Regions from separate parts of the Bacillus sp. FJAT-27231 genome, predicted to be linked through region 1. Evidence: riboswitches for the same ligand, from Rfam matches in the RefSeq annotation. Region 1 holds a riboswitch; the other holds the start of a gene.
What was found. A riboswitch is a leader RNA that binds a small molecule or an ion and turns the genes downstream of it on or off. The one in region 1 is predicted to bind cyclic di-AMP.

Region 1 (16,936 bases):
ACTATCAAAGAAAAGAAATAAGTTGTTATAACAACTATTAGAGGTGAATGTCCTATTTATAAGACTCTTGGACATTCAGGCTGATTTTTGAAAGAATCTTTTCAAGAGTTAGAAGTTCTTCCTCGGAAATGCCTTTACAAACGATATCATTAAATCTTTCAGTAATAGGGATTACCTGTTTGCCAAGTTCTTTTCCGCATGAAGTAAGGTGCAGTTCCAGGGAGCGGCGGTCATTTTTGCTGCTGATTCTTTTAATAAACCCTTTACTTTCGAGATTAGAAGCCATTCTGGCAATATTGGTTTTATCTTTATTAAGGATTTCTCCCAATTGATTTTGAGTCAAACCATCTTTTTCCCAAAGGAGCATCATAATTAAATTCTGTTCAGGCGCAAGGTTGAATGGCTCTAATTTAGATTTAATGAGGCTTGTAAGGCTTAAATCCGTTTGATGAATTTTAATGCTTATATAGTCTTGTAAAGATAGCTTCAAGTGCATCCCTCACTATTTAGTTGCTATACAAACTAATTACCTTTATTACTTTAATACAAAGACGATTTCATGTCAATTCACCTTGCTTAAAGAGGTGGGGAGGAAGGGAACTAAGAGAGCTTTCAAACTAGCTCCATCCTAATATAGGGGTAACCAAATTAACCTAACGGCAGATATTCTTGTCAGTGTGGAAATAGAAAGAGAGAAGCTTTACACTTTAGATCAACCTAATAATTTTAAAAAATGGTATAATTTTGTTTTATCACAAAGACAAGAGGTGAAATATGAAGAGGTATCTTTTAAGAAGTTTAATAGTTGTGACGCTATTTTCTCTCTGGGGATGTCAACCAAACCCAGTTAAGCCAGAAAACCAGAATACAAAAAAGAGTATAGACGGTTTCATTGAACCTGAACCGTCTGATTGGGTGAAGTACGAGCACCTTGTCACGAAGTATATGTATTATAGAACACAAGCGGTCATACATAATGATATTAACATTCTGTGGAATCAATATCCTGACTTAAAGAATGACTATGATTTTAAGAAAGGAATCAATGTAGAGAGGTATGAAGTTGAATCACTCAATGAACGTTTTAAAGTAGTCGATGCTAATTATAGTATTGAGAGCTATGATCGAATGAAAGTAAAAACAGTAAACGACAAAGAGGCCATTCTTCTTGTCCACGGTGGCATAGGCTATATGAGTAGTAATTTTGATAAAGCAGGAGGAGAACTTTTAATGGAAATCTTTCTAGAGCTTGAAAATAATCGCTGGGTCATTGTGAAAACTGATGAATATAATGGGCTGGAATACAAGGAGTGGGTTAAGAAAAGGCTTAAAGGGTCATAATTATAGATCTATTTCTATCGAGGAGAAATGATAAAATAAATATACTAATAAAATTTTTCTTTTGTATTAACCCGAAATTTTTCTCATTTCATGCTATATAAACTATATTTACATAATTTTAACTAGTAAAAGAAGCTGCTATTGGGTTAGATGAAATAATGGATGTTGACAAAACAATGCTTTGATATGTATTAAGGCTTTGCGATTATCCAAACGCATAAAGACATAAGCTTCATAAATTTTCAAGCTTACTAGGAACTTGCAAGATGGAGGTTCATAGTTTTAATATTTTAAGTGCTAGAAATTAAAATAAATTCAAAGCGAGGGCGATTACTAGCATGCCACTAATAGATTTAACACTGGGAAACATGGTTTTTGAGAGTTGATTATGTAAACTTATAAAAAGGAGACAAAAAGATGTATTTCTTATTATCTGATTTATTGAGGCGCTGCCAGTACAATTTGAACAGAACATTACTTATCCGGCATTCTTTGAAGCATGAACGATTTATCAAAGCGTATCGTGATGGCTTTTTACGTGAATACACACAAAAACAGCCTCCTCATTTCTTTGATGCCTATGATAAGGTAATTGTCTTTTCCGCAGATGAAGGCACGACAGCAAAATATTTAACGTCGTATGAAGTACGACATGGTGAAACACCATTTATCTCGCAGAATTGCTCACCATTTTTATTAGAACCCTATAAAGATGAAATAATGAATCCTTTATTTGAGATCGATAATGATCCATTACATACATACGAAAATAAATTATTTATTGAATGGGGCAAAGCAGCTGTCAAATGGTATCAAAAAGGAACAAATGAAAAAGTTATTACGCAGCTAGTAAATACGAGCCAGTTTGTCTTTCCAGGATACGAAAATGTCCTATTAACATATAACGAATTAAAGAGAATCGTTGACGATCGACAGTCATATGCTGATTGGCATATCGCTTTAAGTTCGATCAATGCGATCTATATCATAACAGATCGTTCTAACGGCAAAATGTATATTGGCTCTTCATACAATAAAAACGGATTGCTTGGTCGTTGGTCGGAGTACGCCGCAACAATTCATGGGGGCAATGAAGCATTTAAGCAGCTGCATGAACAAAACCCTGCTGCGCATTTACATTTCCAATATGCGATTTTAAAAGTATTACCAAGAGATATTACAGCGTTAGAAGCGGTTGAATTTGAAAACCTATTTAAACGAAAACTACAGACAATTCTGTTTGGTTATAACTATAATTAAACGGAAAAAATGAAGCCTTTACAATCTGAAATTAGTGAAACGGCTAACATATTCACTAAAGTCAATTGCGGAGATAAAAACCTTTACATTAAAAGAAAATTTAATATCTTTGAAGAAGAAATTAACCAAAGCTGGGGTTGTAAAAAGAGAAAGCTTTTTTAAAAAGCTTAAAGAATAACTGTGTTGAAGCTATAGGCGTTCAGAAAAGTGCATTCAATTACTAAAAAAACGGACCAAAACTTCAGGAGGAGGCGGGAAAAGAGTTTTCATAATAAAGATTGATTTTTAGTTAACATAATATAAATTATAGGAAGTTGTATTAAAATATCTCATTTCATAAGTAAACTTTTAATATTGAGATATTTTAAAGATGAATTAATATAAAATCTTAATCACCGTTTTCATGATTCATTTCAATCGTTAGCTGGATCTAATTCTAATAGCTGCATTCTTTTGTTGAAAATAAAAAATTCAGTTTCATTGTAAATTATAAATAATTAAACTTAATCATTCACATGTGTGAATCATAGTTAATCTAAGTTTTCTTACTAGATCATAAATTTAATTTCTTATTCACATGTTTCATTGCCTTAATTTTTCTTTATACTTAGAACTTTTTTGTTGTTGACCTCTCTCTAAAAAATTTTGCTTCATATCCCAATTTATTGGATTTATTTTTTATGTAAATAACTCAATGACAACCTTCGATCATCACATCTAACTCTCTCCGCTCCTCCACCCTTTCGTTAAATATTTCTATAAATTTCATACAGTTGCCTTTGTGTCAATACCAAATTTTGGTGTTGTTTATAGTTGGAATTACTCCTGGTACACAAAAAAGCACCCTTCTTTATAAGAAAGGTGCTTGCGATAGCAAACTACTTTATCTGCGATTCAGTCTTCAAAATTTTGATTTCATCATGGTCACTGCTTTCCGTGCCATTGCTAAAAACGATTCTCGTATGAAATTGATACGAACGATTGCCCGATAAAGGAGCTAGCTTAGCCGGCAGACAAAATGTGAAAGGAATTTGGTCCGATTCATTGGAGTCAATCGACTTTGACATTAATCTTGTGACAGCTCCTTCGATCAATTGCTCCGTGTGTTCCTGTTTGTCTACTACGACCAGATCACATTCTAGTCTCTTAATGTTCTGTTCGAACCATCCACCTTCCAAAGAAAAATATCCTGTTACTTTTTCTCCTGGGATAAATTCTTTCTTATCTAAAATAAGATGAATGTGTGCTGAACCGACTTGTAAAAACCATTGGCTTATTAATTTTCTAATCACTGCTGGTAAATCCTCCCGCGCAATTGCTTCAAACTTATCCAATCATTATTTTTTCCTCTGTATATCGATAACGGTCAGGCTGGCGATTTAACGTAAGCGCTATGGCTAATGTTAATGGACCTAACCTTCCTGTAAACATCGCCAGGATGATGACCACTTTTCCAATAGGTGTCAAGTCCGGCGTTAGTCCCATTGATAGCCCTGTCGTGGCAAAAGCCGAAGTCGCCTCAAAAACAATCATGAGGAACCCTTTTCCCGTTTCCGTAATCGTTAAGATCATCGTGACCATCACAATAACAGACAAACTGCTTAAAATAATAGTAAGAGATTTATAGATTAATTTATAATCAATTCTTCTTTCAAAAAAGACAACTTCTTCTTTTCCTTTTATCTGGGATATGACAGCGCCAACCAATGTAGCAAACGTTGTCGTCTTAATTCCTCCTCCTGTAGACCCTGGAGAAGCCCCAATGAACATCAAAAAGATAATCAAAAACAAGGACGTATCGGTTAAGTCAGCAATATTAAGTGTATTCGATCCCGCTGTACGGGCTGTGACTGATTGATACAAAGCCCCTAAGAACTTCCCTGTCCAAGATAAAGGTTTGAGCGTTTTAGGATTATGGAGCTCCAAAAAGAAAATAAGAGCTGCGCCTACTGCGACTAGCAAGAAGGTTGTCACTAATACAATCTTTGTGTGTAAAGATAAGTGCTTCCTCTTACGATATTCATATAGTTCATTCATGACGACAAATCCAATCCCACCTAAAATAATTAACGAACAGACGACCAATACCACAACGGGGTCGTCAACGTAGCCCGTGAAGCTTCTATATCCTCCCATAAGGTCGAATCCTGCGTTGTTAAAGTTAGATATCGCATGAAAAAAACCATAATAGACTGCCTTTCCCACAGGCATATCGAAAGAAAAACGAATAGCGAGCAGTGTCCCGCCTATAAACTCACAGATTAATGTAAAGAGCAACACCCTCCTTACTAGCTTGACGATTCCTTCAATCGCTAAAGAGTTAAAAGCTTCTCTTAAAATCAGTCTTTCCTTGAAAGAGATTTTTCTCCGCAGCAGAAAAGCAAACAGTGTCGCAACCGACATAAATCCTAATCCGCCAATTTGAATAAGGCTTAAAATCACAAGCTGGCCAAAGGTGGTAAACGTTGTGCCCGTATCTACTACGACTAAACCCGTCACACAAGTCGCAGAAGTAGCTGTAAAAAGGGCGTTTAAGAAAGATAATCCTTCTCCATTTTGAGTAGCAGCCGGCAGTGTTAAAAGATAGGCACCTAAGAAAATAACGAGAGCAAACCCGCCTGCTAAAATCTTTGGTGGGTCCATAAAATAACCAGATTTGCTGTTAACCATACGATCCCTTCATTTCCTCATCATAATTTTCTTTAAAAAGAAATAATGCTATAACGCTGCCTTTTTAAAAACACAAAAAGAACACCAAGGCCTTACTCAGTGTTCCTACAAACAACACAAAGCAAACCTCCTTCCAAAACGCTGATGGGGTTAGCTGTCGGACTCGGACTTTGAAAGTAGCCCTACCCTCTAACGAAGGATTCACCCCGAGTGCTATGCACAAAGATGGGTCCCCCACTCCATAAGGATTAAGCAATATAAGGTCGATTTTATGTAAATATTAAATTGATAATAGCTACTATACTCTCGGAAAAACCATTTGTAAAGACAAAATAAAAGAAATTAAAAGCTTTAAAACGTAGTTGTTAATGTATTGAATATCTTTTGTTTTTATTCAGACGGCTCTTCATCTACAGGAGAGTGAATATGATCCTTGTATGTATCGATATATACCTTTCCATTAGCAGCTAGAACCGCATATACAACTTCACTTAGTTGTAAGCCGCGTTTTTTCAATTGAGATCCCAGCCAGCTAGATTTTAAGTTATTCTGCACGAAGTTAGCATGTATAATTTCACCGTCCATTACAAGCTCTATCGGAAGCGCCTTTTCTGGCTGAACAGCTATTGTTAAGTCTTGCTTTATTACATTACGGAATTCTGGTTTCTTCAAAACAGTGAGCGTTCCATTTGTTTCAATAATAGCGAATAGAACCTCATCGATATTAAAAACATCTTTCTCTCTCAACTGTTGGTTTAAATAGTCTAAAGTATAACGCATTTTCTCCATATTTTTCTCTAATATTTTCCCATTTTGAATAATAACAGTCGGATCTCCTGCGAAAAACTTTCTAGCTTTTCTATTTTTTAATGAAAGAAACGCAATTAAAAAAGCGATTAAAACAAATTCAGTAAACGCAATCACCAGGTGGTGTGTTTTCAAAGCTACATTAAAGGAAAGGTTAGCAATAATAGCGCCAATGGTAATGGACGCAATAAAATCAAAATACGTCATCTTGGAAATGGTTTGTTTTCCTAAAAATCTTGCGGCAACAAATAACATTCCAAAAGCAAGAACGGTTCGTAAAGTAACTTCCAAATAGTCTGCCATATCGCCTCTGTTCTCCTTTTTGATACTTAAAGATTATTTTATAGAGTATAGCCAACAATGATAACCGCTATTCTGCTTACTAACGACACTTTCAGACAGAATGTTTTTTACTTACTCACGTTTTACTGCATGAAGGATTAATGCGTTACTTCTTTAAAATATAAGAATAAAGTTCTACATTTTTTTCATAAATTGGTATATTATTTATCTATACACCATCTTAAAGATCTATGGAGGCAAAGAAAGATCATCTGCATTTGGGCGCTTTGGGTGATTGGGAGCCGGTAGCGCAACCGACCATAAAATTTAACTCTAGGAGGACGTTTTATGGCTATGTCTAAAAGTGCCAAATTAAACAGAATAAAAGTCTCAGATCCTAAGAGATTAGAACAGATACAGTTTATTGGCATTACCTCAGAAAAACTTCAACGTATCAACGAACAACAAGACGTTTTAGCCCCCTTTATACCTGAAATTGTTGACAGATTATATGAAGAAATTTATATGATTGAAAGTTTAGGGGAAATTATTGATGAACACTCTACTCTCGAAAGATTAAAGCGGGCACAATGCCGCTATCTAGAACAGTGTTTAACTGGAATGATCGACGACACTTATATTAAGGGTCGTCTGACTATAGGAAAAGTTCATTCTAAAATAGGACTAAACCTTCAATGGTATCTTGCGACTTATGCTAAATATATAAATGTCATTACAGAAATCGGCCAGTCTATATTGCATGAAAAGCTCGTGCCTTTTATTAATGCTTTGCAGGCCCTTTTCTCTTTTGATATGCAGCTGACGATGGAAGCCTATAATGAATTTGAACTGGATCGAGCCGTACACCCTTTAAGATATGAACTCAAAAAAATTCAGTATGAGAATGGTCTTACAGATGAGGATCTTATCTGTTTAGATGAATTTAGCGGTCTTATTTCGTTTCAAGCATCAAATCTTAGTGAACTGTTCCAGGATCTCTTGGCAGAAAGAATTAGAAATCATGAATCTCTACGCACTCTTATGTACAGTAAAGATTATTTTATCTATATTAGCAGCCTAGTTGTTCAGTTTTTCCAAGAGCGAGTGTACCGCAAGCCAGAAATTTTCTATCGTCTTATTCAAGATTGGAGCCGCTTAATTATCAATAATAAAATCTCTCACCAGCATTTTCAGATGATTGGAGACTGTTTAGAGGAAGCGTTGAAAAAAGTTTTCCTCTCAAATGAAAACCATTCTCTTGATCCGAAACTTTTTAATTATATAACAGCCTTTGATCGTCTTTATAAATTCATTAAATCTTTAATACAAGAAACGGTCCAGCCTTATCAGTTTCTACAAAATTTTCAATTTCTTGATGTTTACGCCTATGAAATTAGTTCGACCGATTTTGGCCAAATTACTTGGGTCAATAATAAAATGCAGAAATTGTTAGATACGAAAAAATCAAATACTATATTTCCTCAAAACTTTGGAAGCCGGTGCTATGAACTGATTTTTAACCGAGCGGTCCCTTGTACAGAATGCCCGCTTTTAAATAAAAGAGATCATGCTACGTTAACATTAGAAATGGAAGAAAAGGTGCCCCACTATTACAAAGTAAGGCCATTTTCTGTTAACAATATTTTTGATCTGTCACGCTCTCTTCTCGTGATGCAAGATACGACAAAGGAATCAAAAATATTATTCGACACACTGGACAGATTATTGAAATTAGCAGAGTTTCGCGATGATGATACCGGCACGCACGTCTATCGAATTGGTGTTTTATCAGGAATGCTGGCAAAGCTTATTGGAAAAGATGAGCAATTCGTTGAGAATATTTCACTTGCTGCCCGCTTTCACGATATAGGAAAAGTAGGGATTCCAGATTCCATTCTGAATAAGCCAGCTAAACTGACGAATGAAGAATGGGAATCGATGAAAACACATTCTCTTATCGGCCATCGCATTTTATCGAACTTGGAACTGCCTGTTATTCAAATGGCCGCGACAATTGCTTATACACACCATGAGTGGTGGAATGGAAAAGGATATCCAAATGGGATTGCAGGTGAAGCCATCCCATTGGAAGGACGAATTGTAGCTATTGTAGATGTATTCGATGCTTTATTATCCAAACGTGTCTATAAGGATGCTCTCTCCGCTGAAAAAGTCAAAAAGATTTTAGAAGAAGGAAGAGGAAGACAATTTGATCCATATCTCTTGGATTTGTTTCTTAAGATGTGGGAAGATTTTCTCGAATGCCGCACACAATTGGCTAGACTATGAAGGTGACCTACAATTTCATTTTAGAGGAGAATCGGAATGGTAAAACAGCAAGAAGAAATAAATAATACACTTGTTCTTAAAGCAATGGAAAATAATTTGGCTATGATCCAGTTTGATCTTAATCGTCGTGTATCCTATGTAAACGATAAGTTCTCTGAAACAATGGGTTACACCAGAGAAAAAATGCTCGGTATGCATCACAAGGAGCTATGTTTCTCTCATTTTTCCACTAGTCCGGGTTATGAGCGATTTTGGCGGGATTTAACTTTCGGCAAAAGCTTTCAAGATAAAATTGAACGAATAGATGCAAAGGGGAATCGTGTCTGGCTAGAAGCAACGTATATGCCTATACGCGATCTAGAAGAAAGAAGCGTTATCGGCATTTTAAAAGTAGCAACCGATATAACGAAAAGACAAAACATCGTCTCCCAAGTGGCAGATGAATTACAGGAGATGGCAGAAGTGCTCAGCGTAAGCTCCGAAACCGGCATTAACCGCAGTCAAGAACTGCTCCTGACGATTAATAAAATTGCAGAAATCTCTTTAGAAAACACCCATACTTTGGATGATCTTCAACAACAAACGAAGGCCATCCAAAGTATTGTAAAAACCATTCGTGAGATTGCGGCCCAAACCAATTTATTAGCGCTAAATGCCGCAATAGAGGCAGCTCGCGCTGGCGAGCATGGCCGAGGGTTTGATGTAGTCGCTAAAGAAGTTCGAAAGCTTTCCATTAGTGTGGAGAATTCTATTATCGAAGTCCGGGACAATATCGAAGGAATCACAAGAGAAATCGCAAAAATTACAAATGGCATAACACGTGAACAGGAGAATGTTGAACATAGCCAGCAACAAGTTCATGTAACAGTAGAAGATTTCATGAACATTTCCTCTTCTGCAGAAAAACTAGATGCCCAAGCAAAGGAATTCTCAAAAATAATTTAATAAGTAAAAAAACCTCGAATTGAATAGTTTTCGAGGTTTTACTTATTAAATTTATAGTTCACATAAAATGCATTAATTCGCTATTCTGCTCGTCACTTACAAACTTTGTCTTTCATGTGCCAGCAGATAAATCAGCCCTTATCTTCAATTTATACCAAAAAGGTTACTCTAACCCCTTTTTTATTAGTTCTGCATAATAATTAACATCGCCATCAGAATCCTGCCTAAAAATTTCTAAAAGCTCTTCTACCGTTTCTCTTTCTTTTTCTAGCTCACTTGTTTGCAATAGATACAGAACAGCCATTGCTGCGGACACTCTTACCTCTTTATTCTCATGCCTGCTTAACTCTAACAATTTTTGGATAAACCATTGAATATCGATTGATAGACTGGTTGACATGATATCAATCGATTCAACCATGCCTTCAATGTTGTTGGCATGTATGTAATTTTCCATTACCTCTTTTGAAACCATTACTTTTTCATACTCATGTAAACTTGGAGCTTCCTCTATATAAAGCTTATCTAAAAACTCCTGAAATGAAGAAGCTAAAGTGATAATTTGTTCGTTTTCATTATCAATGTACACAATTGGAGGATTTTCTGGTGTTTTTCTGTAGTCAAACGCAATCCATGAATGCCCATCACCGCTTATAAGCAGCAAGCCTTCAGGCAGCCCCCATTCCTTTATGTAGTAATCGTTCTCTAGAATTCCGTGTTCCTTGCCAATGCCCATAATATGATCAAGATAAATAGAATCGTCATTCCAGTCTGTCCGAAAGGTTGTTGGGAACGCATTATACATAATAAGTCCGCCGTTTTGGACCTGAAGAAGCTCGATGTATTCTTTTGGAAATGTCACAGAGAAAAGTTTCTCCGTTTGTTTAATATCAGACTCCTTTAAATCCGGAAGCTTATACATGTCTTCTTGTTCATCCCGCCATATCTTCATGTAATCACATCCTATTTTATTTTGAAAGGGTCATTTTCTTTTTTTGAAAATCCTGTGACAACAAAACAGGCAATAGAGGCAACGGATGCAACTATTATAGCGAAAAACAATCCGATAGCCCGCATAAAGGTATCCTCTTCCGGGTAGGAAGGTGTTAATGTTGCCAACCAATAAACGAATATAAATGTCAAAACAAGATAAAAACCACTTCCGACAGCCGCCATCTTCAAGCGGTTTCTTTTTGTGCCTTCCCATGATTTATTCATTAAAGCCCAGAGATAGATACTAACAATTACAGCAACAAACATGACAATTAAATGAACAAAAGGAATTAAAAAATGCATCAACACATAAAGAGCAAGACATGACGAGAAAAATAGGCACCCGTTCATGATAAATAAGAATACTCCAGATAACCAATGGTTTTGAAACCACATAGCATTTTTCAGCCTATAGACAAGTTTGTTATTTTCATCCACCATGCTTACTGTAGATCCCTTCAACAATATAGCAAGCAACACTCCAAAAAAACCGATTACTAATAGTAGTGACATACCATCCCGCCTAAAGTAAGTTTAATCGTTTTTCTTTTTAAATCTAAAGCTTAGTATATAAATGCTCTTTTCCCTTATGTGTCTGCGTCACATTTATACTCTAGGATATCACCAGGCTGACAATCTAAAGCCTTGCAAATAGCTTCTAAAGTGGAGAATCGAATGGCTTTTGCTTTTCCGTTTTTTAAAATAGAAAGATTAGCCATCGTGATTCCAACTCTTTCAGATAGCTCTGTTACACTCATTTTTCTTTTCACTAACATGACATCGATATGGATTATAATTGCCATTTTCCACCTTAGACCGTTAAATCATTTTCTGATTTTATATCAATGGCACTTTTTAATAATTTCTGAAGAAGCGCAGCAAAGACAGCAATAACGATCGAAGCAAAAGTAATGGTAAATCCGATCACAGCTACTCCAGGATGCAAAGCGTTTTGTGATAGGAGGAATACACTACCTATGATATATAGGGCACTAATCACACTTGCACAGTATTTTATATACTTCAACGAATTTACAGACAACTCAGAAAAGGCATTGTTGTGTTCAATGAATTTTAAAAGCTTTAAAGCCTGAAATATAGCGAAAAAATATGGGATTGCCGTTATGTACAAACCAATTAAAACCGGATCATGTAAATAAGCATATTCCGGGAACGTACCTGCCGCTTCATTTGCTAGCTTAGGTAATAAAAATGTACATAGAGCCAGCACCGCAGCTCCAATAGTCCAAACAGCGACCTTTAAAAAAAGCGTTGTTCCTCGTTTCATAAAAGCACCTCACTTATTATCCGTAATGTAAGCTTATTACATTTTTTATCGAATAACAATAAATTTTTATCAAAAATCATTGCATTATTCTTGTTTCCAAAATATCTTTTTATGTACTTAGGGTTAGACTACTGCTCTATGCCTTTTAATCATTTCATTTAGAGCTTCTGTTCTCAAAACTTAAGTTCTATTGATTTCCAATCATTTCAAGCCGCATTTTTTCAATAAAATGCGGCTTAAAATGATTATTTACTTGTTTTTTCGATCTCATCTGCAGAAAAAATCCTGCCCCCCCTCTGTTGTCCCCTAGAATTTTTTTGCATATGATTGATAACCCCAGATAGAAGCGGTCAACCAAGAACCGCTCGCTAAATAGCCTCCCGCTACATCACTTGGATAATGAACACCCAAATAAATACGACTTACACCAATTGCGCCAGTCAGTATAACACCAATCCCAATTAACATACTACGGCCAAACGAAGTTTTAACATGCCGCCACAGCAAAAAAGCAACAATTCCGTATAAGCTAAAGGCAGCCATAGAATGTCCGCTAGGAAAGCTAAAACCGTTTGCTTCCACCATACGATGAATGGCAGGCCTGGCACGGTGAAATACAATCTTTAATATTAAATTAAGAAGCTCCGATCCCGTCACCACCCAAATGAACAAAATTAGTTCCTTCCGGTGATGTAAAACGGTATATAAAAAAAGCATAATAGCGATCGTTAGTAAAATGCAAGGATACCCCGCCCCAATGAAAGAAAAGAACTTCATCACGTTTGTAAGAGCAGGAGTTTCTAGCTCTTGAATAAAAGAAATGATTGTATTGTCAAACATCACAATTTTTTGATCACTTATTAGCATTGCGATCAACCCAAATAAAATAACACAAAAAAGACTAATGAAGAACGCGCTGGTAAGGCGTAATTTTAGATTCATCTTCTTAAACGTTCCTCCTCAGATATCCTTCTATACGTGTTGATGCTTAGCTTAGAAGCAGCATGGCGTTCCAAATGGCCCTGTCATGCCTGTTTGTCCACTCTGCGGCTCTCTTTTTTATCACTCTTTTCCTAGTGGGCGGGAATCCATTTTCATAAGAAGGCGAAGACTCTCAAGTAAGAGCATATTTAACCCTAACCAACCACCTCCAAAAACATAGCCAGCTGCTGCGTCACTTGGAAGCTCAATAGCCAGAGACAGGCGGGCGATGGCAATAAAAAACAATAAAAAAAGGGTCATTATAAGCACAAATGAATGTATCCATATTCTACGGACAGTACGAACAAATATAAATACGACAAAACCATATATCACAATCGTCATTAAGGATTGCTCACTTGGAAAAGAATAAAACGCTTGATCTGAAGAGGATTTTACAGGGGAAAAATCATGAAAAATTTTCCGCAAGCTCTCTTCATACAATTCTCCTCCGCATACAGTAAAAACAAGAGACGATAATTCAAGAACTTTATTACGACCTTTGAACAAAATCCAAATTATAATCAAAAGAAGAAGCGTCGTTAGCACCTTCCTAGACACGAAAGAATTGAAAAATAACATTAAATCTATCCATTTATCGCCAAAAGCTGATGAGATTAAGAGCTCTGCAAGCTCATTAAAATCCTGAAATTCATTTCCAAAGAAATCCTGTATCATGCCCATCATTAAGATAATAAGCCCCAGAGTTCCCATAGCCGTAGCTGTAATGAAAAGACCGACCCGTTTTGTTGTATGGAGAAGGCTCAGAGTCAGCTCCAACAACTTCATCACGAAGTCTTTCAATGCCAGCTTATACTTTTTATATACATATAACACAGTTAAAATTCCGATTATGATCATACTCCCAATGATAAGGTATTTCTTCACTGAAGTATGAAACTGTTCCCATTGAGGACCTAATATCTTGCCAAGAAAAATGAATACACTTACCCAGAGAAACGCCCCGCTGTATGCAAATAATATATACGTACGAAAGGAAAGTCGCGTAATCCCGGAAAAATAACCTGTTATATGTCTAACTCCTGGAATAAAATAAGCGATGATTAAAAGTTTGTTTCCATGCTTACCGAACCAACGGGAGGTTTTTTCAATTCTTTCCGGCCCCATATGAAACCGATGGCCATATTTTTCAAAGAAAGGGGTCCCTAATTTATACCCTATCCAATAGGCGGCGGTCATCCCAATAGAAGATCCTAAACCTGCGGCTAAAATACTAAGGGTTAAGCCTAAGTGACCTTGGTAAACGAGAAATCCGCTATAGCTCATTAGAAATTCACCTGGCAAGGGAACAGCAAGCATTTCTAATAATAAAGCGGCAAACAATACAATATATCCAAATTGATCAACATAGCCCGTTAGGTTTCCCATCCCTTCTCCATCTCCTTTCTTTTTGGTTCATTTGTTTTCTTCCACATCTTTAGTACGTTTTTTTAGCCTATTCATTAATGCATCTGCAGCTTGGTGATGGCCTGATGACATTTGCAAAAGAGGCAGGAATAGAATGTTCTTCATTTTTTATACCTTTAGGTGAGTATGACAAGCATGTGAAAATGCCCTCTGAAGGTTTTAAGTCTCATGCTCATCCTGTAATCAATTTATCACTAATTTCGTGGAATACCCTTTTTTTAATTGATTTTTAATGTACTTTTCAGGAGATTCTCAGACAAAGTATTTATTCTTATATTATCCCATTACTGTTGCACCCATTGAATCTTCGGAGGTATTTTAAATGAATTACGAAATTTTTCAACGAATTAACGGATGGGCTGGACACTTCGGATTAATAGATACGGTAATGGTTGCGCTCTCCAATAGCGTACCTTATATCGTCCTGGCCCTGATGCTGTATCTTTGGTTCGGCGGTGATCAGAAAAAAAGAATGGATCAACGCTATACAGCTTTATATACGGTCTTTACTTCTGCCCTTGCATTATGTGTGAACGCCGTCATTCATCTTATTTATTACCACCCGCGTCCTTTTGTCAGTCACCATGTTCACCAATTAGTGCCCCATGCAGCAGATTCTTCTTTTGTTAGTGATCACGCTGTATTGGTGTTTGCTATCGCCTGGACAGTCCTCTTTCGTAATGATCGCCTAAAGTACCCCATTTTCATTTGGGCGATCTTAGTTGGACTGTCCCGCATTTATGTAGGGGTTCACTTTCCTGCTGATGTATTAGGAAGTATACTGCTTGCATGTATGACAAGCATTCTAGTGATGTATTTCTCAAAGAGACTAGAACCTCTCGTTCAATTTTTGATACGGACTTACAATCAATTCAGTAATTTTTTTATTAGGCATGAAAAAGACAATGGAGACAAGGAAAAAGCGGAAGAGGACAATAAAATCAGTTGGCGCTGAAAAAATACTTACGATAAAACGAATAATAATCTCTCTATCTACTAGAATGCACAAAACCCGAACAGGCCAGGAAAAGCCTGTTCGGGTTTTAGTTTTTATTTTTTAAAATTCTATTCTCTTTAAGAACAATAGTGCCCTTACTTAGGCAAAAATAATGCAACCTCTGTTCCCTTTCCTTCCACACTATTTACTTTAATTTCTCCGTGGTGCTGTTTTATAATATTTTTTGCTATAGGTAAGCCTAATCCTGTGCCGCCAGTTTCCCGGCTTCTTGCTTTGTCTACACGATAAAAACGTTCAAATATATTTTCAATTTCATCTAGGGGGATCCCTATACCATAATCTTTTACACGAACGATAATAAAGGCGTTATTCTCTTCTAAAAAGACATCAATTTTACCGGCACTGTATTTAATGGCATTGTCCAGAAGGATAATCATGACTTGTTTTATTTTTAATTCATCTGCCATAACCATGATTAGGGGTTCTTTAAAATGCAAGTAAATCTCTCTTTTATAAGCTCCTTCTAATTGGTTTATAATCTTTTCACACAAAAAGAGCAGGTCAATTTGTTTTATCTCTAATACTTGCTCTGACTCCGTTTTAGCGAGATCAAGCAGCCTTTCTGTCATAATTTGTATTCTAGTTGTTTCAGTGTGGATTGACTCAATAGCATCCAGTGCCAATTCTTCGTTTTTGACTCCTCTTCTTCGTAAAAGATCAGCATAGCTCTTAATAACCGTAAGCGGTGTTTTTAATTCGTGAGAAGCGTCAGAAATAAATTGCTTTTGTTTATCTAAATTAGCTTCCAGCCTTCCGATCATCCGATTAAAGGTCTCAGCCATTTTTTGAAGTTCATCCTTTGTTGAATGTTCAATCACAATTCTTTTAGGAATTCCGCTTTTTTCGATGTCTTCCATTGTATTAATCATATTGGAGATTGGTTTCATGATGACATTAGATAACCACCTGCCTCCAAGTAAGGATAAGACAGCTCCTAAGACCGTACAAAAAGCAAGGATAGTAAGCAATATATCCTTCGCTAGCTCTAAGCCGAGTATTCTCTCTCCAATCTCTAAAGTTCCTGTCGTCTGTCCTTCCATTTTTATTGGCACTCTTACAATTAATACTTGTTCTTCTCCTTCTGGCTGCCTGATGGTATGAGTTTCCGTACCAGGGCTTTCAGAAAATTTTCCTTGTATCTTGGAAGAGAAATGCTTATCACTAGAAACTTCTACAATTTGATTGTCGGGTTGAATGACTCGGATATAAGATTCATTTGTTAAATACGGGATTAATTGTGATTGAGTAATATCTGCAGCTGCGTTTTCATGTAATTCATTAAGAATGTATTGTGCTCTGGCGCCCAACTCTTCCTCTTCTGTATTGATTGTAATCTTCATAAAGGAGAAGAATACAACAGCATTTACAACTAGTAAAACACATAGCACCCAGGCACTCGTCAACAAATTTATTTTAGTGGTAATTCTCATTTTACTAACGCTCCTTTATTGTGTAACCAACTCCTCTTACCGTAAGAAAAATAGGAGGTTCATCAGGAAACTCCTCTTCAATTTTCTTTCTTAAATGACGGATATATACATCAATTACGTTAGTTTCTCCTTCGTATTCGTAACCCCATACGTTAATCAAAATGTTCTCACGTGTCACTATTTTATTTTTATTAGACAGTAAAT
Region 2 (16,936 bases), 900 kb from region 1:
CCATTCATCAAAATCTGAACGATCAAACGGAGTAATATAGTCTTCTTCCTGGCTATCAGAAAGAAGTTCTCTATCCGGTTCCGGGCTTTTTTCTTTAGTGATCGAAAGGCTGCTTTCCTCTTCTTTCACTATTTCATCAAATAGGCTTTCTAAATAATACTTCTCATTGTTATTGCTATCAATCTCACTATCTTCTTCTATCACGCTTCGTTCAAAGACTGGCAATTCTTCTCTTGCCAATAAGCTTTCTAAATCTTCTTTCCATGTTTCAGTTACTGGGGCAGAAGCAGCTTTTTCACCTATAGACGTTTCTGTTTCCAGTTCATTCCCCAGCAACTCCTTGTCTATCGGCTTTAACCCTTCTTTTTCATACATACTTTTTTCTTCCAAATTAAGCTCTTCTACTTCTTCATTTATATAAAGCGGCTCGTTTTCCTCGGCCGCCTGTACAATTGCTTTATCATGATTCGCTTCAAACAAAGCAGCCTTTTGCGGAGGCTCTTCAATTTCTGCAAGCTGCTTTTCCTCTTTCCTGTCCTTCATCACTTTCTCCCTTGTTACAAATCTATTCTCACTAGCCCTCTCCTTTTTATTGACCGATCTTTCGCTCATTACTTTATGTCCCATATACTTGGATACAAAATAAGCCATGGTAACGACAAGAAGGAAACAGACGAGCAAATTATGCCAAATTGGAACATATGGCTCCATAGCAAAACTGCTCCCTGCAATCAGCAAAGCAACACCTAACAGTACAAAACTTCCTGTTGCTGTTAATCCGAGAGGCAGAAAATATACAATTGGCATAGCCAAAAAAAAGGCCATCAGTATAAAAACTAAACGGGTCATATAAGAACGCCTCACCTTTAGAGAAATATATTCATCTCTTACCGTTTAAAGGAAAAATGAACTACAAAGTATTGTATAATAAAGTCAGCTATTTTGAAAGAAGGGAAAGCGATGAACCTGTCGAAATTTGTATGTCAATCGCAAAAAGGTGTCACTTTATTGGAGCTTTTGCTCGCCATGACCATTTTGTCAATCGTTCTACTAACCTTTACACGTTTTTTCTATCAGGCAGGTACTTACAACCTTTCTAACCAGAATAAGACGATAGCGCTCAATGTAGCGAGAAATGCGATGATGCTTTTGGAGAAAGAAAATTTTATTGAAATAAGGAATAGTTTTTACGAGGATACCGCTCCAGTTACAGCTACTGGAGATCAGTTTGGATTGTATTTGTGTAAAAATTCAAATGATCAAACAGAAGGGTATACTCTTAAGCCCTTATCAGAATCTGAAACAGAAGAACCTCCGCTGCTTCCTACTGGCTGTCGGCCCGTTACAATTAATGGCGGAGACTATTATGTAACGGTGAGCTCTGAAAAAAACGCTGAAGAAGAAAATAATGATACATTTTATAACTATTACATCCCAGTCAAAGTGAAGGTGAGCTGGTATCAAAATGAAAAGAAAAAAGAAACCGAACTGGAAGGAACGATTAAAAGCGAGGATTTGCGATAAAAGTGGGCTCACTCTTATAGAAGTGCTGCTGACCATTGTCATTATGGCGATTATCTCGCCGATCGTCTGGTCTGTCTTTAACGGCGGTCAAAAAGCGTATGTCCGGCAAACCGCTGAAGTTCAGTTTCGCGAAGATGCCGATTATGCCGTCACGATGATCATGAATGAATTTTTCGCCACGCCATTTGACTACGTGGAAAGCTGCGGAACAAATTGCATTAAAATCGTAGATGCAAAAGAGGCCAGATTAAAAAAAGCAGGGGCTGAAAAGACAACCTACTATGACATAGAAAAAGAAGCAAAAAGCGAAGTAAAAGAAACGGAAATAAAAGTAGCTGAGGAAGATGAAAAAACCGTCCTGCAGATCAAAGGGGTTCCAGTGGAAACAGAATCGGATTTTAAAGATACAACCGTTTCCTTCTCTTGTCAGGAAACGGATTCTAATGGAAAGTGCTCCTCTGGCTTAATTAAAATTAACATGAAGCTCGGCGATGCAAAGACAAGTCAAAATCTCGATCTAGAAAGTGAGTTTGGTTTCTAATGAACCTTCTGCACAACAATAAAGGAAATGCCCTGCTGCTTGTGTTATTGATAACCGTTATTTTCACTGCTTTAGGCTTAAGCATTATCGCCTCTACGCTCGGCGGGACAAAAAGAACAGAAATTCGCAAAGAAGAAATCGACAAGGCATTCGCCTCTATTAAAGTCATTGACCAAATAACAGCTGATTTGTCTGCCGCTTTGCAAAGCCCAGAGAATAATATGGCCATCGCTGACATAGCCCCGGCAAATGTATCTAGTCGTCTCAATGCTATTTTACTAGACTTGAAAGCTCGATATGAAAATCCCGAAAAAGGCATTGAACAAGTAGATTTTAAAGATGTCACGGTAGACAAGCATTATTTAACCAAAACCCAATCAGATGAAACTTTAACACGCGTATACGAAATTTATGTAACAGCCAAAACCGGAGAAGAAAAAGGAAACATCCGTCGCACGGCGACTAAGCGGCTTATTATTTCCCCGCTGCCAAGCTTTTTAAAGTATGCAGTCGGCGCTGAAGATGGGCCGCTTATTTTAAATGGATCGCCGAATATTAATGGGGATATTTTTGCAAATCAATTGATGATTAGTAAAGATGCTAAGTATTACAGTGAGGCCTATGATCCAGAAAAGGGACCAGATAAAGAAATGGCTACACCTTATCCTTCTATTATGAAAGATCTTTATGCGAGTAAATTTAACAGCGGACACTTACAAGAAATCCTTGATCTGTTAAGGAAACGAGACGAGGAGGGAAATACTTATTTTTACAAAGACAAAGTGCCGGCTTTAAAAAACGACAGCCAGTATCAGGAGATTGACTTTGAAGAAGCATTTGCAACAGAACAAAACGCCGCACTTGAGAAAGTCGCTATAGGAAGGAAAGTTGATATGTCAGTGGTTATATCACAAAATGACATATCTGAGGGTATAGCGACAGCTGAGAGCCTCCCCACGCCCGACGAGCCTGTCCCTGACGTCAGTTTTAATGACTTAGACATTTCAGGAGACGACGGAAAGCACGTTGGCAACTTAATCATAACGAACAAAGAATATGACATCACTGTAGACGATCTTTATGTTAAAGGTGATTTATTAGTTTTCGCTAACCAAAACATGACGTTTCACAATATTTATGCAACCGGAGCCGTTAAAATCATTTCGAACAATGGAAATCTATCAATAACAGGCAATATAGCGTCTCGAGGCGCAATTACATTCATAAATAGCAAAGGAACTTTTGAAGCGAAAAAAGCGATCGCTACGGAGCAATCATTGACGATCACCAATGAAGATGCAATGTCGATTTCCAATCAGGATACTCCACAGAAGCAAAACTTGTTTGCAGCAGAAAAGATAGAGATCACAAACAATCCTGAGGGAATATTAACGATAAATAATGACCTTGTGGCCGGTGAAGGAAATAACGATACAGACGCCATTAATTTGGAATTAAATGGCGAATCCAAAATTGAAGGAAACCTCATTTCCTTAAAAGACAAAAATAATATTAAACTGCTTGTCTATGACAATCTTGATCAGCAGCTTGAAATCACTTTTAAAGGCAACATTTATTCCTCAGGAAAGTTGACGTTACGCGGTAACACAAAAGGTGAGGAAGGCCAAGCAAAAGAAAACGACGAATTAAAAGTCGATGGCATTATGTATGCTTCTGGAGAAGCCACGGTTTCTAACCTAAATATTGTTGGTTTAGAAGATGAAAAGCAATCAAAACAGCTTATCCTGCTTTCTGGAGAAGATGGCTTAGTAATTACAAGAATTAATGAATTCAATTACTATAAGGAACCCATAGAAACACTGGAAACAAATTATGTACCTACTGATGATCCGGAGATTAAGCCCATCAAAGGATTTTTCTACACAGAAGGCAAAGCTGAGTTATACGGTGTCGGCTCACTCTTTTACGTAGACGGAGGCATTTTTGCGAAGGAGCAATTAGAAATTAACGCGGTGCGTGGAGCAATAAAGAAGGATTCAGATGGAAAGCCTAAAGACATTATGGTGGAAAAACAAGAAGATCGTTATTCTCGCTTTATCGTCAACTATAATGAAGACGTCTTGCTACAAAACTTTGAAACCCTTCCTCAAGTAAAATATTTATCGATTTATTCAGATGATCTGACTGTAGAATAAACAAAAAACGGCGTCCTAAAAGCCTGACTTTTAGGACGCCTTCTTATTCTTTACCATCTTCCCTCTATATCATCACCGTGGTCTCCACCGCCACTATCTGACGATGGCTTACTCACTTCAAAAACAGCTGTACCTGAAGCTGTTTTCTTGCCGTCTCCCTCTTTATTTGGCTGTTCGGCTGTTACCGTCACAGTAGAATAACCGGCCTGATTATCAGACACTTTGATCTGCCATTCTCCACCTTCTATTCTAGTCTCAACAATAGAAGACTTAGCAGATTCTACTCGGATCACCTCAACATCTGTTGCGTCATCCGGGTTAATGTTCACATAATCTGTAATAGGTATCCACTCGTTTTCTGTTTCACCTAACTGAAAATCATAATGCGGTTTCGTGAAGGAAATCCCTTCAAGTTCAACAAATGGATCGATAAACTCAATCACAATCGTTTCTTTCACATTTGGATCTTCTTTAGCTGTCACGGTCATGGTTACCGTGCCGGATTCTGTTCCGATCAAGGACCATTTATCTTTCGTTTCAGTCTTTTCCGCTCGGCTCCACTCTTTATCTAATGTTACGGTGTATTCTTTGTTTTTTGTGGTACTTTCAGGAAGAATGGCAACGGTAAAATTGCCGGTTACTCCTTTATCAACTTTCCATTTTTCCGGCTCTTGTTCTGCTGTTTTTATCTTTTCATTATCCGGCACCACAGCAATGCCCGTGATTGGTTCATGAATCGTTACCTTCTCTCTAGATTGTATGTCCGGGTTATCCAATGAAGAAACAATTAGCTCCGTTTCTCCTGCATTTAAGCCTTCCAGTACCCAAACATCTCCATCACCGCTATGATCCTCTTTCATGATAGCATCGGCTAGACTGTCATTGCCGAAAGAAAGCTGATAATCATTTTCCACCGTAGTCTTTGGCTCTAATGTAACCGTGAACTCCTTCGATTTTCCTTTATCTACCTCTAAAGGACTCGGTTTAATAATAATGCCAGTGATGGGCTCCCCAACCGAAACGGGTACTTCTGCTTTAATATTTGGATTTATTTTAGATTGTACTGTCATCGTAGTCGTACCCGCTTTTAAGCCTGTCAGTTTCCATTCATCTACTTCCCCTTGTTTTTCAGGATTAACTGGAACTGAAGCGATGGAAGGATCTTCGAAGATAATATCATACTCCCCTTCTGTCGTATCCTCTGGGAAAACGGCTACAGTAAAATCAACACTTTTTCCTTTTACAACATTTAAAGAAGTAGGATTCACTGTAATTTCCGTGATTGGTTTAATGATTTCAATAGATTTCTTAATAGGATTACTATCAAGCGTAAATCCTCCAGAAGTCCGCACTTCGATATCGACCTGTCCTAAGTAGTCCTCGAAAATCGGCACAGCCATTTGCGGATCAAACGTTTGCCACGAAGTCGTGCTTTCCTTATTTGTTAATCGGTATTCATATTGAACCTCTTCACCGGCTACTAAATATATTGCTTCGAAAGCCACTGGTCCTTCTGTTTTTGGAACGGCAGGACCATCTGTTTGATGAAGTGGTTTCTTAGCTGCATCAAAGTTATTAAATACATTGTAATCTGTTTTCATGTAAAGCAGCGCGGTTGACCCGTCGCTATACGTCAGCTTAATGGCCGTGCCAGCGTTTACAAGCTCCATTCCTTTTACCGGTTTGACAATTTCACCATTTTCATTCGATAGCTTTGTCTCTGCCATCAGCCAAGCATCTGATTGATGAACTTTTTGAATGGTACCGGTATGATCGCCGACATAATCATAGCTCTTCTGTCCTGTTCCATAGAGTAATACTCTCATCGATATCTTTTTATCCGCTGGAGCTAATTGGTTTTCCTGATTATCGGCAAATCTAGAATCTTTAAAATAAAGAGTGCTCCTTGGGATTTCCGTAGAAGGCAGTGCCCATGCCGCTTTTAATTTTACTTTCACGACAAAACGATTTGGCGTAAAGGAACTTGGCATATAGGAAGTCGTTCCATTAGAACCAAGAGTAATGATTAACATTTTCCCTTCCTGCTTTACAGATGCTCCTGGTATAGAAGTTGTTTCTTTCATAACTTCTAATTGTGGATTGCCTGCCATTTCTACCCCATCCGGAAGTGGTTGGCGTAACACAATTTGACTGATCGTTCCTTTCGTTTCCGTACCGAAAACAGTATCAGGTGTCAGAGTATATTTCATAGTAAATTCATTGCTCTCTGAGTCAGCATTTCCGATTTTGACAAGACCTTCAGGCTCAAAAAATGAATTGCCCAGCACTTCTACCGTACTTTTAAATACTGGCGGTGCATCTTTCACTACTTCTACTTTAAAAGCAGGATGTACAAGCTCTTTCAGCTGGCCATCCAAGTCTTTATAAGAGATTTTTACTTTTCCCGTAAAATCATAAGTTCCGGCAGCTGTAAATTCCAAAGGAAGCAATTCTTGAAGTTTCACAGGGTCTGGATTTCCTCCGACAGGATAATGAAATGTAAAGGGAATTTTAACGATTCCCTCATTAGCAGTAAACTTACTATCTTTTCCCACTATTACAGACGAACCGAAATCTCTTAAGTTAATTTCTACATTTCCTCTTATAGAGGGAGCATCAACCTTTTGAGTAATACTAGTTAAGATAGAGTTCAAGTTCTGTTCATTCGCCGTTTGAACTGCTCCCCCGGTCTTAGCCGCCATCGTATTCAAAAGGCTAGAATTTGTGAAGGTAACGATGTTCATGACAGCATTGCTGTTCTTTACTTGTTCAGCAGAGGTTAAAGCCCCGTTATGGATTACTATTTGTGTCTCTGTTAAAGAACGTGCAATCAAATCTTTTTCAACATTTTTATTCTCATCTAGTAACTGTCTATAGGGCGTACTTCCATCTTTTATTCCGTACTTAACCCAAGCATTATTTCGTATTGTCTCACTCCATTGCTTACAATTCCCACTACTCCCTGCATAATCTATACATTTTTTCTCATTTACATCTTCCCTTTTGACGAACTCTGTCTGTTTGCCCGCTGTCAAAAAGATGATATACCGTTTGTTAATTATTGGTCCTGAAAACTTCTTCACTGCCTCTTCTAAGGCAATGGAGTAATTTGCTCCACCAGAACTGGAGTAATCGATAGATCTGCCATACACATCTCTTCCCACTAACGAGTCAACTGCTTCTTCAATTGCTGTCAATCCTTCTCTTGAAGCAACCATGCCGTTTCGTTTTCGGCTAATATTGCTATCAAACGGGATAAAATAGTAATTGTCATTTGAAATCTGTGAAGCTTTTAAAGTCTTAAGAGTCGATTTCATAGCGGATTGGGCCATTACAGACCACCCATTTTGCGCCATTGCACTGGAAGTGTCGTAAACGAAGACGATATCAACTGGTTCTCTTTGAGTCCCTGGCTGAGTAGCTATCCCTTTAGGAGTCAAGTCAATATTTAATTCGCTTTTAGCGTTTTCATTTGTCGGCTTGATCACTTTTTCAGGAGATGCTTTTACAGCAAAGTCAATTCCGGCAGACACCACTTCTTTTTTCGTGACATAAATCGTCGTAGATCTGATAATAGACCCGCTTGACTTGCCATAAGTCAGCTTGCTCTTAATTGTGTAGGTTCCTTCTTTTTTGAATATAAGCGGCAGGGCTTCAGAAAAGTTGCTTCTATTCAAATCAAATTCGTATATTTTCTTGCGACCTGAAGTGTCTCCTTTCATTTCAACAAAGGAACTAACATCTTCATTTTTTTCATTCACAACCGTATCTAGATCAATTTCAACCTTGCCAGTAAGGTCTGAAGACGGTTTTGAAACGATATCTGTAAATAAATCAGGAAGCCTCTTATCACTTGCCTCTAAAGCATAGCCGCCTGTCTTGCTGGAAATTTCATTTAAATAAGCCACATCCCCGTCATCCCCATTACCGACCCCCACGCTGTATAGCTTAATATCTTTACTTTTCATACTCTCAATGATTGTATCAATTTCTTGCTTTACCGCACGTTCATATTCCGCTGTTATCCCTTGCGTGTCGCTGCTATTATGCTTTGTTTCATTTTCAAGCAGATTTGGTTTTCCATCTGAAAAGAGAATAATATTTTTGTAGGAAGAGCCTGAGCTATCCAGCTGTTGAATTGCCGTTTTTAATGCCTTAGCGTAATTTGTTCCCCCGGGCGCATTGGTGCCTTTCTCAGAAGTATATACATTGTTATCTCCTAAACACTGGTTTGCCAAAGTATTTATAAGAGAAAAGCTTTTCGTCGTGCCTACTGTATACTTCCTGCCATTTCCCCCATTACAAGAGTAGCTGGGCACTCCATTTCTAAAAGGAATAAATACAGTATTGTCCCTGTTATTAAAGTAACTTAATGCCTCTATAAAGACTCTTTGTTCACTTATAAACTTTTTATCACTTTGTCCACCATGCATCGACTTTGAAGTATCATATAAGAAAGCTACATTGACGGATTGTCGCAGTCCCTCATTAGGCAAACCGTTTGTAGACACCTTTAATTTCAGTGTACTCTCTGCCCTTCCTTCAGTAGATAAAACGACATTCGGTGGCATAGCTGTAACATTAAAATTCATAGACGGCGGCATACCTGTTGCTGTTGCTGCATTTGCTTCTCTCGGTACAATTGGCAACACAGACAGTATTAACAAAAAAGCTAACAACATCTTAAAAATAGTTGATCTTCCTGCCATCTGTCTCTCCCTCCCTTGTTTCGTCGCATCTACTTTGTTATGTTACGATTATACCAATATACACATTCTTTTTATAGATCATTAGACCTAACCAAATGAATTTTTAATGGCAATTTTAGAGAAACGACAATACTATTATCTTTATGAGTTTATTCCATGAGGCGCATGTAAAAAGCCGTCCTTGCCGGTTTAGTGCCAGGACAGCTTTCTATGCTGATTCATCATGCTTCTTTTATGAATCTTTTCACTTCCGAAATAAAATAAAGCGACCCTGTCACGACTAACACTTCATTTTCATCGGCAGTTTGTTGGAATTTTTGAATAAATCCTTGCCACTTTTCTTCCCATTGATGGGCGGTTAAAAACGGTTCAAAGTCTTTTTTCTTAGCAGCCCGCGGGAATTCAAAGGTTGTGAAGACAATGTGGTTCGCTGTCTTCTCAAGGAGCTCTGTCATTTCCTTTAAGTCTTTATCCTTCATGCCGGAAAATAACGCAGTGATGTTTTTGCCGGGAAAACGTTCGGCAAGTGAAGCAGCGAGTGCTTTCATGCCTTCCGGATTGTGGGCCCCGTCGAGCAGAATCGTTGGCTGCTCGGAGACGTATTCCATTCTTCCCGGCCATTTCGCCGACTGAAGACCCGAGCGGATATGCTCTTCTTCGACTAGGAAAGCATAGAAGGTGCGCAAGTACAATATCGACATGATCGCAACGGCTGCATTGTCTGTTTGATGGAGACCATTCAGACCCGTCATTAAGTCTTTCAGATTGGCAAAGACAGACTGAAAATGAAAGACTTCTCCTTGAGGCATGGATGTTTGCCAGTCAGCCTTGAATTGCTCTCCAAGCTGGTAGACAGGAGATCGAACTTCTTTGGCCCGTCCTTTGATGACTTCCAGTGCCGCCTCCTGTTTGACTCCCGTGACGACTGGTGCACCATTTTTAATAATGCCTGCTTTTTCAAAGGCAATGTCTTCAAGCGTGTCCCCTAAAAATTGCATGTGATCCATGCCGACTGTCGTAATCACCGACAGCAATGGCTGAATGACGTTTGTGGAATCGAGCCGGCCGCCAAGCCCCACTTCAAATAAGGCGATATCCACTGGGCGGGTGTACGCGAAATAGTAAAGGGCCATCGCCGTAATCACTTCAAATTCACTCGGTCCGCCGAGCTCTGTTTTTTCTAATTCCTCTGCCAGCGGCTTAATCATAGCTGTTAATTCAACAATGGCTTCATCGCTAACCGGTTGGCCATTGATGCTAATTCGCTCGTTGAATTGTTCAATATAAGGAGAAGTGAAGGTCCCCACCTCGTATCCCGCTTTCTCTAGGATCGAGCGCATCATGGCGACAGTGGAGCCCTTGCCATTCGTCCCTCCGATGTGTACCGCCCGTAGACGGCGCTCTGGATACTTCATTTTCTCCATTAGCCATTCCATTCTCTTTAAGCCCGGCTTAATGCCAAGCTGAAGCCGTCCATGAATCCAGGAAAGCGCTTCTTCATATGTAGTCATCGTTATGTCTCCTCCTATCAATCATCTTCTAAAAGAAGGTTCGGCTATTTATTATCCAAAAAGTGGATTTTATTAGCTAAAATGATGATTTTATTAGCTAAAATGATGATTTTATTAGCCGATCGTTCCTCTAGAAAAAGACGAATCTACGCTCGGCAGATTCGTCTCATTCCTTTTCTTATCCTTGCATTTCTTTCATGCGTGCTTCAACAGCGGCGCGTTTTTCAAGATAGTCTTTTTCTTTCGCGCGCTCTTCGTCGACGACTTTTTGCGGCGCTTTGCTGACGAACCGTTCGTTGCCAAGTTTCTTTTGAACACGTTCGACTTCGCTGTTCCATTTATCCCATTCTTTTTGCAAGCGGGCAATTTCCTCTTCGATGTTAATTAATCCCTCAAGCGGCAAGAACAATTCGGCACCTGTGACAACAGCCGTCACCGCTTTGTCAGGTGCTGAAGCATCTGTTGAGACGACGAGCTCTTCCGGGTTACAGAAACGCTCGATGTAAGCACGGTTGTTTTCCAATGTGCTCAACACTGTTTCATCTTTCGCTTTGATAATTAACTTAATCTTCTTGCTGAGCGGTGTATTGACTTCCGCCCGGATATTACGCACAGAACGGATAATGTCTACAAGCAATTTCATTTCTTCTGCTGCTTGCTGATCAGATAGTTCCTCATTCACTTCTGGCCATTTCGCTGTGACGATCGTCTCTCCATTGTGAGGCAGGTTTTGCCATATTTCCTCGGTAATAAACGGCATGAATGGATGCAATAGGCGCATCGTGTTATCTAACACGTAAGCAAGAATAGAACGTGTCGTTTTCTTCGCTGCTTCGTCTTCCCCGTAAAGCGGAAGCTTCGCCATTTCAATATACCAATCGCAGAAATCGTCCCAAATAAAGTTGTAAAGCACGCGGCCTACTTCACCGAATTCATAGCGGTCAGCGAGCTTTGTCACGTTGACGATCGTGTCGTTTAAGCGCGTTAAAATCCATTTATCTGCAACTGATTTTTCGCCGCTCAAGTCGATTTCTTCATATTTCAAGCCATTCATGTTCATAAGAGCAAAACGAGAAGCGTTCCAAATCTTATTGGCAAAGTTCCAGATAGATTCTACTTTTTCTACAGAGAAGCGCAAGTCCTGTCCAGGAGAACTGCCCGTTGATAAGAAATAACGCAAGGAATCAGCTCCGTATTGATCAATGACTTCCATTGGATCCACACCGTTTCCTAGTGATTTACTCATTTTCCGTCCTTCTGAATCGCGGACAAGCCCGTGGATCAGTACATCTTTAAATGGACGTTCGCCTGTGAACTCTAGACCTTGGAAAATCATCCGGGATACCCAGAAGAATATAATATCATAGCCTGTTACGAGAGCAGCAGTTGGATAATAGCGTTTGAAGTCCGCTGCCTCTTTGTCCGGCCAGCCCATTGTTGAAAACGGCCATAATGCAGAGCTGAACCATGTATCAAGAACGTCTTTATCTTGTTCCCAGTTCTCAGCGTCTTCCGGTGCCTCATGGCCAACGTAGACTTCGCCTGTTTCTTTATGATACCAAGCTGGGATGCGGTGACCCCACCAAAGCTGACGAGAAATACACCAGTCACGGATATTTTCCATCCAGTGAAGATAAGTCTTCTCAAAACGGTCTGGTACGAAATGAACTTTATCTTCTTTTGATTGCAGTTCAATTGCTGAATCTGCAAGCGGCTGCATTTTCACAAACCACTGGGTAGATAAATACGGCTCGACTACCGCACCGCTGCGCTCTGAGTGACCGACAGAATGCATATGGTCTTCAATCTTGAAAAGGACATCTGCTTCCTGCAAATCCTTCACAATTTGTTTGCGGCAGTCAAAACGATCCATTCCATTGTATTTGCCGGCACGCTTATTCATAGTGCCATCTTCATTCATGACGAGAATGCGCTCTAAGTTATGGCGATTGCCAATTTCAAAGTCATTCGGATCGTGAGCTGGAGTAATCTTTACGGCTCCTGAACCAAATTCCATATCGACATAATCATCGCCAACGATTGGGATTTCACGGCCGATGATTGGAAGAATGACCTTTTTGCCAATAAGATGCTTATAGCGCTCATCTTCTGGATGAACCGCTACGGCTGTATCACCAAGCATTGTTTCCGGACGAGTGGTCGCGATTTCAATATAACCGCTTCCATCTGCCAGTGGATATCTCATATGATAAAACGCACCTTGTACATCTTTGTAAATCACTTCAATATCGGATAAAGCTGTTTTTGTTGCTGGGTCCCAGTTGATAATATACTCCCCGCGATAAATTAAGCCTTTTTCATATAGGGAGACGAATACTTCACGCACGGCTTTTGACAAGCCTTCATCAAGCGTAAAGCGCTCACGGCTGTAATCCAGGCCAAGGCCGAGCTTCGCCCATTGCTGGCGGATAAAGTTCGCATACTCTTCTTTCCATTTCCATGCTTCTTCTAGAAATTTTTCACGGCCAAGATCATAACGCGTTTTGCCTTCTTCACGAAGCTTTTGTTCTACTTTCGCCTGTGTGGCAATTCCGGCATGGTCCATTCCTGGAAGCCAAAGGACATCATATCCCTGCATCCGCTTCATACGCGTTAAAATATCTTGCAATGTCGTATCCCATGCATGGCCAAGGTGTAGCTTCCCGGTTACATTCGGCGGCGGGATCACAATGGTGTACGGTGTTTTTGTTTCATCATCTTTTGCTTCGAAATATTGGCCTTTTACCCACCAATCATATCGTCCCTGCTCAATTGCTTTCGGATCATATTTTGTCGGCATCGACAATTCATTGTTTTCCATTCAGTTTTCCTCCTTATTACAGAACAAATGCACAAGCACTTTAGCCAGCTACCTGTAATGTGATCATTCATATTTTTTGAACACAAAAAAACTCCTAACGTCAAAAGGACGAAGGAGTTGTTCGCGGTACCACCTTTTTTCACGGACAGCTGTACATAGACAGACTGGTCCGGCTCTCAATCCATTAACGGCTGGCGACCGGCTTCCACTACTGATAAGTTCGCAGAAGCAGCTCACGGGGGACATTCCAAAGATTCTTGCGGAAAACTTTTCAGCCAGGAGTTTTCCTCTCTGCAGGCAAGTGATCACTTTGTACTCTTCCCGGTCTTTGCTTTTCTTTATCATTCATATATTAGCTGAAAACAGGCAAGGGCGTCAATCTTTCCCCTATTATTTTTTTAGAAAGCCTTTTGATTGCAAAAACTCAAGCATATACGCCCGCCGCGGTTCAGATAAAAAGGCTGCCATCCCACCTGTCCAGGCGGCGTCTTTCTGGTTCGTTGAGCGGTTCGCATAATATTCGTGCATCCGCTCGTCATACGCTGGGAGCAGACGGCTATATTTCTCTTCATTATAGGAATCTTCATGTAAAATAGCTTCTACCGGCAGGCGCGGTTTTACTTCGTTCGATTCAGCTGGCACACCTACAGTCAAGCCGAATAATGGAATGACATAGTCGGGCAGATTCAACAACTCACTGATCGCCTGCGGATTATTACGTACCCCTCCAATATAACAGATACCATATCCTTTTGATTCTGCGGCCACGACAAAGTTTTGGGCAAACAAGGCTGTATCAATCACAGCGACAAGCAGATTTTCTGCCGTGCCGCCTTCAAAGTTTTTGCCATGAAGGGTCACGGCTTTTTCCAGGCGCTTTAAATCCGCACAAAAAACAAGCGGCAAGGCAGCTGATTCAAATTGCTGTTTGTTCTTTGATAATTCTGCGAGCTTAAGGCGTTTCTCTTCATCCTTCACTCGTACAACGGAATAAGCTTGCACGAAATGAGAGCTTGCTGCATGCTGGGCAGCTTCAAGCAATTCATAAAAAACCTCATCTGAAATAGGCTCGTCTGTATATTTGCGGACAGACGCATGGGATTTCAATAAATCGATCATATTATCCTTCCTCCCCTATCTTGTCATCTAAAACCATATGTATGTCCCTATTAACGTAAATCACCTTTTTCCCACTGTCAACGTTCCTGCTCTCCCCTGCTTAAAATCACCCTTTTTATTTGGATACATATAATAAAAGAAGAACTCTTCATGAATTTACAGGCAGGTGTAATGATGAGAAGACGCTATAACCCTTACTCTTTGCCACCTTGGCTTCGGACGGTCCGGGACGTTTGCTGTCAGCTAGCCGTTCCCTTTTGCATCTTCCAAGGCATCCGGACTATTTTCTTTCCTACAACCTTTGATGTTATTTTGTTGTCTATCCTTGTGCTGCTTGCTGTCGCCCTTTATCTCGAGTGGATTTAAGAGGACGTCCCCACAGACGTCTTTTTTGCTTTCTATTTCGCTTCTGCCTGCCAAGATTTTCGCTTTTGAAAATACCTTTCTCTTCCCTAAGTGAGCATGTACATATTTTTCTTTACGAACCATTATTTCGTGATTATAGTAGCTAAGTAAATTTCATATAAACTCAATCACACCTTATATAATTGCTTAATCCTTAAGGAGTGGGGGACCCATTTTGTGCATCGTCACTGGGGGTGAATCCTTCATAAGAAGGCAGGGCTACTCTCAAAGCCCGAATCCGACAGCTAACCTCATAAGCGTCTAGGGAGGAGGTTTGCTTTGTGTTGGCTGAAAAGGACACTGAGTAATACCTTAGTGTTCTTTTTTGTGTTCATTTTTAAATGAGGATTGGTCGTGGTTAAAGGGGGAAGTATAAACGTATCAATCCTTTGCAGTAAAGGCTTGTTTAAGAACCATTAATTGAAATGGAATATCATAAGCAATCAATGTATAGATTTATATTTTTAATAACTGGATGTACGGAGATTGTAGACAAAGTCTATTTTTAACATCTCAGGCTGCTTGAAAGCGAGCGTTTGTCAACAGCCTGGTACTTTTATGGAGGTAAGCATCATGCGCTATTCACTCATGAAAAAAGCATTGATTGGAAGACCGCTCAAAACAAGGGAATTGGGAAAACAAAAATTAAGCAAGTTAAAGGCCCTTGCCATTTTGTCATCAGATGCGCTTTCTTCTGTTGCCTATGGACCAGAACAAGTTTTAATTGTCCTGTCTGCAATCGGTCTCGTGGCATTTTGGTATTCCATTCCTATCGGCGTTGGCGTGCTGGTACTATTGACGGCTTTAATTCTTTCCTACCGCCAAATTATCCATGCCTACCCCCGCGGCGGCGGTGCCTACATCGTCTCCAGAAACAATTTAGGAGAAAATGCCGGGCTCATCGCCGGAGGCTCCTTGTTAGTAGACTATATTTTAACTGTAGCTGTGAGTGTTTCAGCCGGAACGGACGCCCTTACGTCTGCTTTTCCGGAGCTGCATCAGCATAACGTAATTATTGCTTGTTTATTGGTCGTCTTGATTACCATTTTAAATTTGAGAGGCGTAACAGAGTCCGCTTCTGTCCTGGCTTATCCTGTCTACTTATTTGTTGTGGCCTTACTTATTCTTTCGGCAGTAGGGCTATGGAAAATTACAATTGGACAAGTACCGGCTGATTTGCATCCAACAATCGGAACAGCTGTACCAGGGATTAGTCTGTTTTTATTGCTCCGTGCTTTTTCATCCGGCTGTTCGGCCTTGACCGGAGTAGAGGCGGTTTCCAATGCTGTTCCTAATTTTAAAGAACCGGCAGCTAAAAATGCCGCGAATACATTAGTTATGATGGGAGTCATCTTAGCTATTCTTTTCTCCGGCATTATGTTTTTAGCCTACTGGTTTGGGATTGTCCCTAAAGCCGAAGAAACCGTAGTATCACAGATTGCATCCGCAGTGTTTGGAAGAAACTTTATGTATTATTTTATTCAAGGGGCTACCGCTCTTATCCTAGTGCTCGCAGCGAATACCGGATTTTCTGCTTTCCCATTATTAGCGGTTAACTTAGCAACAGACAAGTACATCCCGCGAATGTTCCTGATACGTGGAGATCGGCTTGGTTATTCAAATGGGATTGTCACACTGGGAATCATGTCCATTATATTAATCGTGGCCTTTAGCGGTCAAACCGAGCAGCTGATCCCCTTATATGCTGTCGGGGTATTTATTCCTTTTACACTTTCACAATCGGGAATGATTGTGAAATGGGTAAAAGAAAAACCCTCTGGCTGGGCCTATAAATTGAGTGTTAATTTAGTTGGGGCTCTTATTAGTTTAACGGTTGTTATTATTTTCTTTACGACTAAATTTACTCAAGTCTGGCCTGTCTTGATTTTCTTGCCGATTATTATCTGGATGTTCCACCGGATTAAAAACCACTATGAAGCTACGGGAGAACAGCTGAGAATTAAACCTGGCGAGGAAGCTTTACAATTTAAAGGGAACGTGGTAATCGTTCCGGTTGCAGGTATTACAAAAGTAGTGGAAAACTCCTTAAATTATGCCCAGCTAGTCGGCGATACAGTGATTGCTGTTTATGTTGCCTTTGACCGCGAGAGTGAAAAGCAGATGGAGGAAAAGTGGAAAAAGTGGAAACC

Region 2: it holds a riboswitch for cyclic di-AMP, as region 1 does, so the genes downstream of both, AC623_RS14105 (APC family permease) here and AC623_RS09490 (TrkH family potassium uptake protein) in region 1, are expected to answer to the same signal.

Annotation. Positions count from the first base shown of each region.
Region 1 is NZ_LFZU01000001.1:2,019,892-2,036,827, reverse strand. Features, by position in the region: gene AC623_RS09510 (MarR family winged helix-turn-helix transcriptional regulator) at 53-490, opposite strand; gene AC623_RS09505 (hypothetical protein) at 775-1,341, shown strand; gene AC623_RS09500 (GIY-YIG nuclease family protein) at 1,759-2,601, shown strand; gene AC623_RS09495 (sporulation protein) at 3,480-3,935, opposite strand; gene AC623_RS09490 (TrkH family potassium uptake protein) at 3,928-5,271, opposite strand; cyclic di-AMP (ydaO/yuaA leader) riboswitch at 5,396-5,536, opposite strand; gene AC623_RS09485 (DUF421 domain-containing protein) at 5,662-6,381, opposite strand; cyclic di-GMP riboswitch class II at 6,605-6,689, shown strand; gene AC623_RS09480 (HD domain-containing phosphohydrolase) at 6,709-8,649, shown strand; partial or broken gene AC623_RS22300 (PAS domain S-box protein) at 8,686-9,060, shown strand; partial or broken gene AC623_RS22295 (methyl-accepting chemotaxis protein) at 9,262-9,594, shown strand; gene AC623_RS09470 (SMI1/KNR4 family protein) at 9,758-10,546, opposite strand; gene AC623_RS09465 (hypothetical protein) at 10,558-11,100, opposite strand; gene AC623_RS09460 (helix-turn-helix domain-containing protein) at 11,175-11,390, opposite strand; gene AC623_RS09455 (DUF2975 domain-containing protein) at 11,399-11,875, opposite strand; gene AC623_RS09450 (phosphatase PAP2 family protein) at 12,182-12,817, opposite strand; gene AC623_RS09445 (VTT domain-containing protein) at 12,938-14,245, opposite strand; gene AC623_RS21440 (hypothetical protein) at 14,350-14,517, shown strand; gene AC623_RS09440 (undecaprenyl-diphosphatase) at 14,607-15,239, shown strand; gene AC623_RS09435 (sensor histidine kinase) at 15,377-16,732, opposite strand; gene AC623_RS09430 (response regulator transcription factor) at 16,737-16,936, opposite strand, start outside.
Region 2 is NZ_LFZU01000001.1:2,915,022-2,931,957, forward strand. Features, by position in the region: gene AC623_RS14060 (hypothetical protein) at 1-849, opposite strand, end outside; gene AC623_RS14065 (type IV pilus modification PilV family protein) at 961-1,524, shown strand; gene AC623_RS14070 (PulJ/GspJ family protein) at 1,466-2,065, shown strand; gene AC623_RS14075 (hypothetical protein) at 2,065-4,221, shown strand; gene AC623_RS14080 (VWA domain-containing protein) at 4,272-8,930, opposite strand; gene AC623_RS14085 (bifunctional folylpolyglutamate synthase/dihydrofolate synthase) at 9,152-10,441, opposite strand; gene AC623_RS14090 (valine--tRNA ligase) at 10,620-13,262, opposite strand; T-box leader at 13,364-13,600, opposite strand; gene nfsA (oxygen-insensitive NADPH nitroreductase) at 13,653-14,381, opposite strand; gene AC623_RS21160 (hypothetical protein) at 14,556-14,747, shown strand; cyclic di-AMP (ydaO/yuaA leader) riboswitch at 14,921-15,060, shown strand; gene AC623_RS14105 (APC family permease) at 15,360-16,936, shown strand, end outside.